Regions from separate parts of the Cytobacillus sp. Bac17 genome, predicted to be linked through region 3. Evidence: predicted binding sites of a transcription regulator. Region 3 holds the regulator's gene; each other region holds the start of a gene.
The links. The regulator LexA, encoded in region 3, represses DNA repair genes until DNA is damaged. The targets are predictions, from matches to a motif close to CGAACATATGTTCG.
Positions count from the first base shown of each region.

Region 1: the regulator LexA is predicted to act here: its motif matches at 1,633-1,646, upstream of NR125_RS06970 (DUF6434 domain-containing protein).
Region 2: the regulator LexA is predicted to act here: its motif matches at 1,473-1,486, upstream of NR125_RS14525 (YolD-like family protein).

Region 1 covers NZ_JALJRC010000003.1:67,330-70,590, forward strand. The annotation lists gene NR125_RS06960 (hypothetical protein) at 94-303, shown strand; gene NR125_RS06965 (GrpB family protein) at 352-882, opposite strand; gene NR125_RS06970 (DUF6434 domain-containing protein) at 1,038-1,598, opposite strand; gene NR125_RS06975 (restriction endonuclease) at 1,773-2,336, shown strand; gene NR125_RS06980 (cysteine hydrolase family protein) at 2,467-3,024, opposite strand.
Region 2 covers NZ_JALJRC010000011.1:35,847-39,107, forward strand. The annotation lists gene NR125_RS14500 (hypothetical protein) at 1-78, opposite strand, end outside; gene NR125_RS14505 (helix-turn-helix transcriptional regulator) at 239-439, shown strand; gene NR125_RS14510 (hypothetical protein) at 443-952, shown strand; gene NR125_RS14515 (LexA family protein) at 973-1,194, opposite strand; gene NR125_RS14520 (hypothetical protein) at 1,187-1,387, opposite strand; gene NR125_RS14525 (YolD-like family protein) at 1,518-1,847, shown strand; gene NR125_RS14530 (YhjD family protein) at 1,850-2,209, shown strand; gene NR125_RS14535 (DUF1827 family protein) at 2,223-2,522, shown strand; gene NR125_RS14540 (N-acetylmuramoyl-L-alanine amidase) at 2,539-3,228, opposite strand.
Region 3 covers NZ_JALJRC010000001.1:388,136-391,396, reverse strand. The annotation lists gene NR125_RS01970 (DUF4257 domain-containing protein) at 243-527, opposite strand; gene lexA (transcriptional repressor LexA) at 813-1,436, opposite strand; gene yneA (cell division suppressor protein YneA) at 1,592-1,924, shown strand; gene NR125_RS01955 (YneB family resolvase-like protein) at 1,934-2,581, shown strand; gene NR125_RS01950 (DUF896 domain-containing protein) at 2,725-2,958, shown strand; gene tkt (transketolase) at 3,189-3,261, shown strand, end outside.

The sequences.
Region 1 (3,261 bases), on a different contig from region 3:
TTTGAAAGATATTAATGGGATTTTATGTTAATATGTAGATATATGTTATTTAACTAACAGACAGTTATTAAGATTAATCGAAAGGAGGATTTTATGAACACTCAAAATAAACACACCACAAAAGCAATAGGAATTTCATTGTTAATAACTATATTTGCCTTTTTCAATGTGGATATTCCTAAACCTTATACAGTAATTTATTTACTCTTCGTATCTGTTGCTTCATTCATAAGCATTTATTTAATTTCAATGATTACTGCAAAAGCATACCAAAAGTTTGTTAAGCACATTGGCTGTAATTAAAATCCTTTTAACCTAATGCCATAATTGTGAAGGAATGAGAGCATATTGCTATTCCTCTGCATTTAATTTCCTTGCTTCCCCAGACCAAACAAGTGCTTTTTTCTCCATTTCCTTCACAAATGCCTTTTTTGCTTGGCTATACTCACTTGTGTCATCAAACCTTTTTGCTAATTCTTCCTTGAATTTAGTGTACCTTGCTGCTTCAGCAGGATGGGACCGCAGATAATCTCTAAATATTAGGTGCCGTTCTATTTGGGGGTTATCAAATTGATAGAAATGCAAATGATGAGATCGGTTTTCCCCGCCTTTTCGAAATAATCGTCTTCCTGTAATTCCCCATTCACCAGCAGCCTCATATCCTAGGTTTTTCATTTCTTCATTAAAACTGTCTATCTTTTCGATGTCCTTCACAATAAATATCATATCGATTACAGGCTTTGCCTTCATCCCCTGGACCGCAGTACTGCCAAAATGTTCACATTTTATGATGTCATCTTTAAAGATGGTTTTGAGAAACTGTGCCTCTACTTCATACATTAAAGCCCAATTATCGCTAAATTCCGTAAGCCGAATCTTCATTTGGAGACCTCCATTATAAAACTTACATTGGGTAATTCATCCACAATTAGTTGTTGCTCCAAACCCTTTCAACCACACCCATTCCTGCCCATTAAATTCCATTCTGCATCTACTCTAATTAATTGATTAACTTCAAACCTGCTTTCATATGTAAATCAGCCTCTGTATTTGTTGCTTCCTGGCAGTTTTTTTAATACATTCCAGGCTTTAATGGCCTCTTCTCGATTACTGCCTTTGTTTTTTGGGTCTGCAAAATAATCTCTGGTGAACTGATTATATTCGAATTGAGACCCTATTTGTTTTTTATAAGACGGATTCTTTTTTCTTTCTTCCTCTTCATACCAAGCATGAACCACATCACGATATGTTTTGCCTGCATTTTCTTTAAAATAATTTTGAATATAAGTCGAAAAATGAAATTTAGGGATAATTGATTTGAAGAAGGCTCTTACGGTCTGGCTGCAGCGGTGATTTTCTGTGATGACAGTATCTAAATTTAATTCTGACAAAACATCTTTAGAAGGGGACTTTTTTTTCTTTGCTGGCTTGTTTATTTCTCCTGTCTGAAGAAATGCTGCTATTCTATCCGTAATCTCCATTTTAGAGCCAGCAGCACTCATTCCATTCTCTCTGCAAAAAACTTGCAGTTCTTCTTTTAACCAATAATAGCTGAGGAAATCTTTTACTTCCAAATCCTTTCTTAGTTCCGGCCTCAAGTATTCTACCTCCATTTTAAGATAATAATATTATAAAACACATGTTCGTAAATGTAAATTTTACCAATATATTTTGGCGATTCCAATCTTTTTAGATATTCCTATTCTTGCCGCCCAAATGATTTGTGATATAACAAGATTAGAAGACTTTTAGAATGAAGGATGTGTTACAGGTTGAATGAACGTCATCATCTAATACTTTGGTTTATGATCATCCTGGTGCCGATTATTGTCTTTATGAATACGAACAATTGGGAAAATGCATTTCTGACTTTTTTGGGAGAGGTGATTTTCTATCTCGTTTACGGATTGTTTTGGTTTCGCCGTGATCAGAAAAGTCAGGCGGATTCCGAAATCTGGCTGATCAGCAAACTTTCAGATGAGCAATTAGAGGATTTCTCCATCTCTCTATTATCCAAACTTGGTTATATAGTTACAAAACCGATTGATGAGAATCCGGATATAAGTTTTTTACTCGCCTCTCCATCGGGGTATCAAGTGATTGTTAAAGTCAAAAGCCATAAAAGAGAAGTCGGAATACGCCTAGTCCAAAAAACTTTAAGGCAAATGGATATTTTTGATGCTGCTGAATGCTGGGTCATCACAAATGAGCGTTTCACCCGTCAAGCAATTGAATTTGCCGAAGCAAACAATATGCGTTTATATGACAGGCAACAGTTTATAAAATGGATTCTAAAAGCGAAAAAAGGGGAAAAAATACGGGGGCAGCATTCTTGATGTTCAGGAAATTCCTGTATACCTCTACTTTCATGAATGCCTATCTTTCACAAATTAAATATCCCAATTTCACAGTAAGAAATTGGGAATCTATTGTTAATAAGGAATATCTCTATACTATAATTTCAATTCACCTATATGAATCATGTATCGGATGAAACAAGTCTTCCGCTGCATTTCTGACAACTGAAAAATGTTCCACATTGTAATGGCCGTGAAGAGTATCATTATGATGCTTGATAATTTGTTCTGCACTTAAAGCATCGCTGTCCGTTGTTGAATGTCCATCACCTACTAATGTGACATCCAATCCACTAATAGTTGCGGTTCTAACTGCACTGTCTATACAGTGCTGGGTTTTACACCCCATTATAACAACATGCTTGACCTTTTGAGATTTAAGGTGATCCAGCAGTCCTGTTCCATGGAAGGAATTCGTCGCAGCTTTATCAAAGAACTTCGTTTCCGCAGGCACATTAATTTCTTCGTGAACCTGAAATCCTTTGCCTTTCCCTTCAGCAACATCTAAATCCCTAACAAAGACAACTGGAATACTGGATTGCTTTGCCTTTTCGATCACTAAATTGATATTCCCAATAAGCCGCTCTTTATTAAAAACTTTACTTTCTTTTATATTCCCATCAATTAACTCCTGTTGGGCATCAATAATTAATAATGTTTGATTCAAATGATTTTCCCCTTTCAATACCTATAAAGTTATTTGAGATCTGTTCCCCATAGTATTTTCATGCCAATATATTGATTGTCATAATAACATTGTCCGAAAATTTTATCTAAATTTTTAGACATTTTTGATTTTAACATATTAATCAGTTCAATAAAATATGTTTAAGTTCCTTATTCGAATGCTTTACTGTGAAACCTGGACGTTCATTCAATCATCTTTAAGAAAAAAGTCCGCCTG
Region 2 (3,261 bases), on a different contig from region 3:
GCTTTCATACATTCTCCTCTTAGTCACCTCACTTTCCCTATAACCATCAAAAATGCTTCTTATTATTCCATTAATCATGTATCTCCACCTCTTTCTGTCAGTGTCTGATACAATATATGGGCATTTGACTATAAAATTGCCTGTCTTTCAAAGAAAAGTTAAATTTTTATCAAACTTATCTTTAAAGGAATTCAAATCAAAGTGTGGAAATGGTTATAAAAGCTATTGGAGGCCACATATGTTTAAAAATAAAATAGATTATTGGATGGATAAGCAGGGGTTAAAGAACAAACATATCGCTAAAGCTTGTGAAGTAACGGAAACCACCTTTTCAAAATGGAGACAAAATAAAACTCAGCCAGATTTGAAACAATCGGCAATTATTGCACGTAAATTAGGAGTATCTATTGATGATTTAGCAGATCTTGAGGAGGATTAAATAATGTATTATTTGTTTGTTGGGCTTTTTGTAATAACAGTCGCATTAGGAATGCTTACTATTTTCTTTTTGTTCAAGAGGGAAAAATACGGCGCCAAGCGACTTTCAATTAGTGCATTAGCACTCGTTGTCTCGGTATTAATTTTAATACCTCTTGGGAATTCACCAGTAGTTGATGAAATGTCTGACGAAGAAACTGATCAATGGTATGAAGACAATGTTGCACCAAAATCAACTGAAGAAGCAGCGAGTGTAGTCCAGGAGGTTAAGGAAACGGAACCATTAGTAAGCAAAGCTGAATCTGATCTAATTCATAAAGGAATGACTTATGAGGAAGTGGTGTCAATTATTGGGCAGGAAGGAACTTTAAGCAATGAAACTAAAATGAGCCACGCCACTTTAACCTCATATAAATGGGAAAATGAAGATGGTAGTTATGCCGCTATTTTTTTCTCTGACAAAAACACAGGGGTACCTAAAGTTGAAGATTTTATATTCAGCAACTTAAAATAATAAAAAACAAACCGTCTCAATTAAGAGGCGGTTTTTATTATGCGCAGCGTTCTTGGTGGTGTTGGCTCCCAGCTGATATATCCTTTGTCTTTTAATTTATGAAGCAGATCACTAACTGTGGATGGTGATTTTAATCCCAACATATCTGCAATGTCACGAAATGCCGGTGGATAATTGTGTTTATTTATATATTGATTTATGGCTTCTAAAGTTTCCTTTTGTCTCTTCGATAGTTTACGCATAATTTACCCCTCTTTTTCTACGTTGTTTGGCAGCTGATAAAATGTTTGCTCGTTTAAATGATCTCAGCTGCTGTTTACCAATATCAAAAGTCAAAATGCCCTCCACAGTTATTTTTCTTACAATAACTGATCTGTGTGTAAGCTCCCCAGCATCATTTATATAGATTAAATCAATCGGTAATTTATTTTCCATTGAGTATTTAAATAAGCAATTCATCACTTTCAGCTCCTTTTGACATAATAATATACAAACACGCGTTCGATTTCAAGTTGATTTTCGAACAAATGTTTGTATAATTTATAGTATAAGGAGCTGAAAGGAAATGATTCGTGATCGCGGAAAAAAGAAATGGCAATCTGCATTCTTTATGCCTGAGCATGTAAAAATGCTTAAACAGATAACCTATGATGATAAGAAACAAAAGAAGCCACAGCTGGATGAACAGGAGTTTGAAGAGATTGGATTTGTTGTTATGGATTCACTGAATAATACAATACCAATTAAGGTGACGATCTGGCAGGATGGTTTTTTTAAGGCTATTACTGGAATAGTCGATAAGGTGGATATGCTAATGAAATACATTTTATTTGAATGTGATGAAGGAAAAAGAAAAATAATGATTGAAGAAATTACGGGTGTTGAAAGGGTATAGAGATGACCAGGATTCCAGAGAAAGACCGCGATATTTTAGAACAAGCAATGTATCTTCCTATGCTGCTGACCATTCTGGAACGCGATCGAATCATAATTGATAAGGCGGGCTTTAAGCTAAAAGAGCCTTATCTTCAATTAATTGAGGAAACAATAAAGGCTGTACAAAGGGACTTAAAAGAAACGAAGAATGCCATGAGGAAAGATAGGATGAAGGTTGAGCAAGTAGCCAGGGACGAAGATTTTACAATGTTTTTATTCATATATAAAGGGTTTGAAGAACAGCATAATTATTTTAATCCTCGTATCCGGAATAAAGTCCAGGAGTTACTGGAGCATTATTTATATAAACGATATAAATGAGAGGGTGTTTTTAATGAAATTTAAAGATGTTACAAAGGAAAACATTGAATTAGTTTCAAGAGTGGAGAAGGGTCCCTTAGCTGGTCAAAAGGTTAAAGTATATGACTGTAAGGACACTAGGGTAGTGTTTAGCACTGATGGAGAAAATAAACACATAAGTATTTCTAATATTAACAGACCAGTTAGAATGTCAGAAATAGATTATGCAGTGAGAAAAATTATGAAGGCTTATGGTGAAACATTGCTTGTGAAAGAAGGCGTAAGAGGAATAATTCACATTCGTTTGGTAAAGGAAAAAGCCCCTCTCCATTGAGAAGGGCTTTTCTTATTTACTTAACTCGAAGCACTTGTCCAACATAAATAGTGTAATTATCATCAAGGTTATTCCAATCTTTGATTTGTTGCACAGTGCTTCCATAAGTTCTGCTTAAAGAGTAAACTGTATCTCCAGAAACAACAGTATGATATACTGCAGAGCTCTTTCTTGGAAGATTGAAACTCTTCACGATTCCATTCACATGGCCACGAGCGAGATTTTCAATAAAAGTAGCTGATTTTAATTTACCTGCATCATTGGCATTATCAATAAAACCATTTTCGGTAAGAAGTGCCGGCATAGCTGATTCACGTAGCATGTGGAAGTTAGCCTGTTTCTTACCCCTATCATAGAAATCTACCAGCTTAATTATCTCAGCATGAATATTGTTTTGATAAGTGGTGGTGGGTGCCCCAACTCCTGGATAAACATAATCCTCATATCCTGTACCACCACCTGCGTTAATATGAACTGATAATAAGAAGTCAGCTCCCCAAGCATTGGCTGCATTCGTGCGCTCAGATAAGGAGACAGTTTGATCTCCAGTCCGACTCATCCGGATTGAAACATTATCATATTCAAGGGTTAAAATATCTTTAATACGTGTAGCAATTTGAAGTGTTAAATTCTTTTCCTGTAACCCGTTACCAACTGCACCTGGATCTGTTCCGCCGTGTCCTGGATCAATAAATACTTTTACCATGTTTAATCACCTCTAATATTATTTTTATTCCAA
Region 3 (3,261 bases):
TGGTTCAGCAGAAGGAGCAGTTTTGAAAAAATAGTTAAAGAGGATTTCTAACGGCAAGGATTAGTATTTATGTTTCGTACGCAAGTACATCCCTTGGAGCAACGAACACTACATGAGCAATTACTTTAAAAATTCGAAAACACTCTGTTTGCATGAGCAGGGGGTTTTTACATAGCTAAAATACAAAAACCCCGTTTCTAAGTGAACGAGGTTTTAACTAATTTGTATTTCCCTGCATCTCTCTATTCTTTATGTCTGATCTTTAGGAAATCGAGACATGTCAGCAGTGCATCTCCTCCAAATCCTGCAATTACCGCAAGGAGCACTACCTTTAAGGCAGAGTCAGGATCTGAAGATACGACCAAAAAAACAGCCGCTAAAGCCCCCATGATTACTTCTTCAAAGACCCCCAGATAGATGAATTTTTTTGTCCTTCTGGGTTTGACCATTTTGCCTTCTTTCCGAATATGTCCAACGACACCGACCAGCCCACCAATCAACAAAGCGAAGGTAATGTTCAAAAACATTTTTTCTTCACACTCCTAAAGTCGAGATTTTGGACAAGCGACCTTAGGTTGATTCTCGGTGTATTACCATTATATAGAAAGTGGCTATAAAATAATATGCATAAAAATACCGAATTTTCTGAATAATAAAATAGTCATACATGACTGCAACTTAGTACCAACAGAAAAGGTATCAGTTACTTTCGTATGATTTCACTAATAGCATCAGGTAATAGGAACTGATAACCTTCTTAAAATTGGAAAAAATAAAAAGCAGGCAGTGGCTGCCTGCTTTTTATCATTCTATTAATGCATATGGCGGTATACACCTATAACTTTGCCAAGGATGGAAACATTTCGAAGGATGATAGGTTCCATTGTAGAGTTTTCCGGCTGAAGCCGGATATAGTCTTTTTCTTTAAAGAATCTTTTGACAGTTGCTTCATCTTCCTCTGTCATGGCAACCACGATATCTCCATTATTAGCAGTGCTCTGCTGTTTGACGATGACATAGTCGCCATCAAGGATTCCGGCTTCAATCATACTTTCCCCCATGATTTCAAGCATGAATACATGCTCATCAGCTGGTGCCATTCTTTCTGGAAGAGGGAAGTATTCTTCAACATTTTCAATGGCTGTTATCGGCTGCCCTGCAGTTACTTTACCGACGATCGGAACATTGACTGCACTGACCTTAGGGATGTGAGAAGACTCGTCCAGATCTAAAATTTCAATGGCGCGCGGTTTAGTAGGATCTCTGCGGATCAGCCCTTTGCTTTCAAGACGGGCGAGATGGCCGTGAACTGTTGAGCTTGAAGCCAGGCCGACTGCTTCCCCGATCTCCCTTACAGAAGGCGGATAGCCTCTCAATTTAACTTCCTCTTTAATAAACTCTAATATATCTTGCTGCCTTTTTGATAATTTCACCATCTTTACGCACCTCGTATGTTTTTGTTGTCTCAATTATAGCATCAATTACCATATGATACAAACATAAGTTCGAATTTTTATTGACACAAAACAAATGTTCGGTCTATAATAAAAACATCAAATGCGAACATACATTCTTTTAGAGGTGGTATATCATGCTGAAAAAATTGTGGAAATCATATTCTTATGCTATTATTCTCTTCGTTTTAAGCCTGACAGCATCGTTTATTATGCTCATTCAGATAGAGACACCTGATACGGAAAAGTTTGTGAAAGTCACTGTTGCAGAAGGTGACTCTTTATGGGAAATTGCTGAGAGTTTTTCGGCTGAACATTCGCTGTCTACAGATCAATTTATTAATTGGGTCGAACAAAATAATGAGATAGCGGCAGGCAGGATTTTTCCGGGCGATGAAATTGTTATTCCAGTAAAAGCACTGGATGACGAGCCTTATAAAGAGCTTGCCAGTTCAGACTTTTATGAATAAGGAGAAGTTATGAAAGCAATTATTTACTGCAGGGTTAGTACAACAAAGGATACTCAGGAAACGTCCCTTTCAAGACAGGAAGAAGAGCTGGTGAATCTGGCGAAAAAGCATGATTTTGAAGTAGTCAAGGTGATACGCGAACAGGCCAGTGGATATGACCTTGAAAGAGACGGTATATTGGAGCTTTTAGACTTAATTAAAGAAAAGGATATCAAGGTTGTCCTCATTCAGGATGAAACCAGGCTGGGGCGGGGTAATGCAAAGATAGCGATACTCCATTGCATCCTAAAGGAAGAAGTTCAGCTGTACAGCATTTCGAATAACGGCCAGCTCGAGCTTTCGGAATCAGATTCGATGGTGCTGAACATTGTTGGGATGGTAGAAGAATATCAGAGAAAGCTTCATAACATCAAAATTAGACGCGGCATGCAGCGGGCTGTTGATAAGGGATACCGCCCCGAGAAGAACTTAAGCAATCAGGGAACAAATGGCGGCAGAGAAAGAATAGAGGTGCCGATAGAGGAAATTGTCCGGCTAAGGAAAAACGAGTTAACATTTGCAGAGATTGCTGCAACACTCAGAGGCTTTGGCTATAATATCTCAAAAGCAACAGTCCACAGAAGGTATAAAGAGTATATGGAATCACTTGTTGAATAGAGCACTTTTCTTGTCAAAAGTGTTCTTTTTTAGTATGATGGCAGTTGAGTTTCAGTATTGTTCCATATCTGAAGCTATTGTATAATAAAAACTTCTATCAGAATATCCAAAGGTAAACTTTTGATATAAAGGAGCTTTAATATATGCTGCCAAAACAAAAACTTGCCCGAATTAATGAACTGGCAAAGAAGGCAAAGGAATCAGGTTTAACAGAAGCAGAAGCAAAAGAACAGACTTCTCTCCGCAAAGAGTATTTGGAGACTTTTCGCTCTGGCATGCTGAACACGCTTAAAGGTGTTACAATCGTTGACCCGAAAGGAAATGACGTAACTCCGAAAAAGCTAAAAGACTTCCAAAATAAAAACCGCCTTCACTAATATTATAATTGCAAGGGATACACAATGCTGTATTCCTTCTTTTAATAGAAAGCGGAGATGACTTCTATTACCGGCTATCTCCGCTTTTTTTACATACGCCGGGTCTTTTTGTGTCAATATAGTAACAAACCGGCTTTTTTGTCCTTTTCCTGACCCTATTGGTTGTGAAAAAAAAGGACACCCGATAATATTAAAAGAGTAAAGAATTACTACTCGAAAGGATGTATTGAATGTTTAATCACACAGATGAACTATCCATCAGTTCCATTCGTACTTTATCAATCGACGCCATTGAAAAGGCGA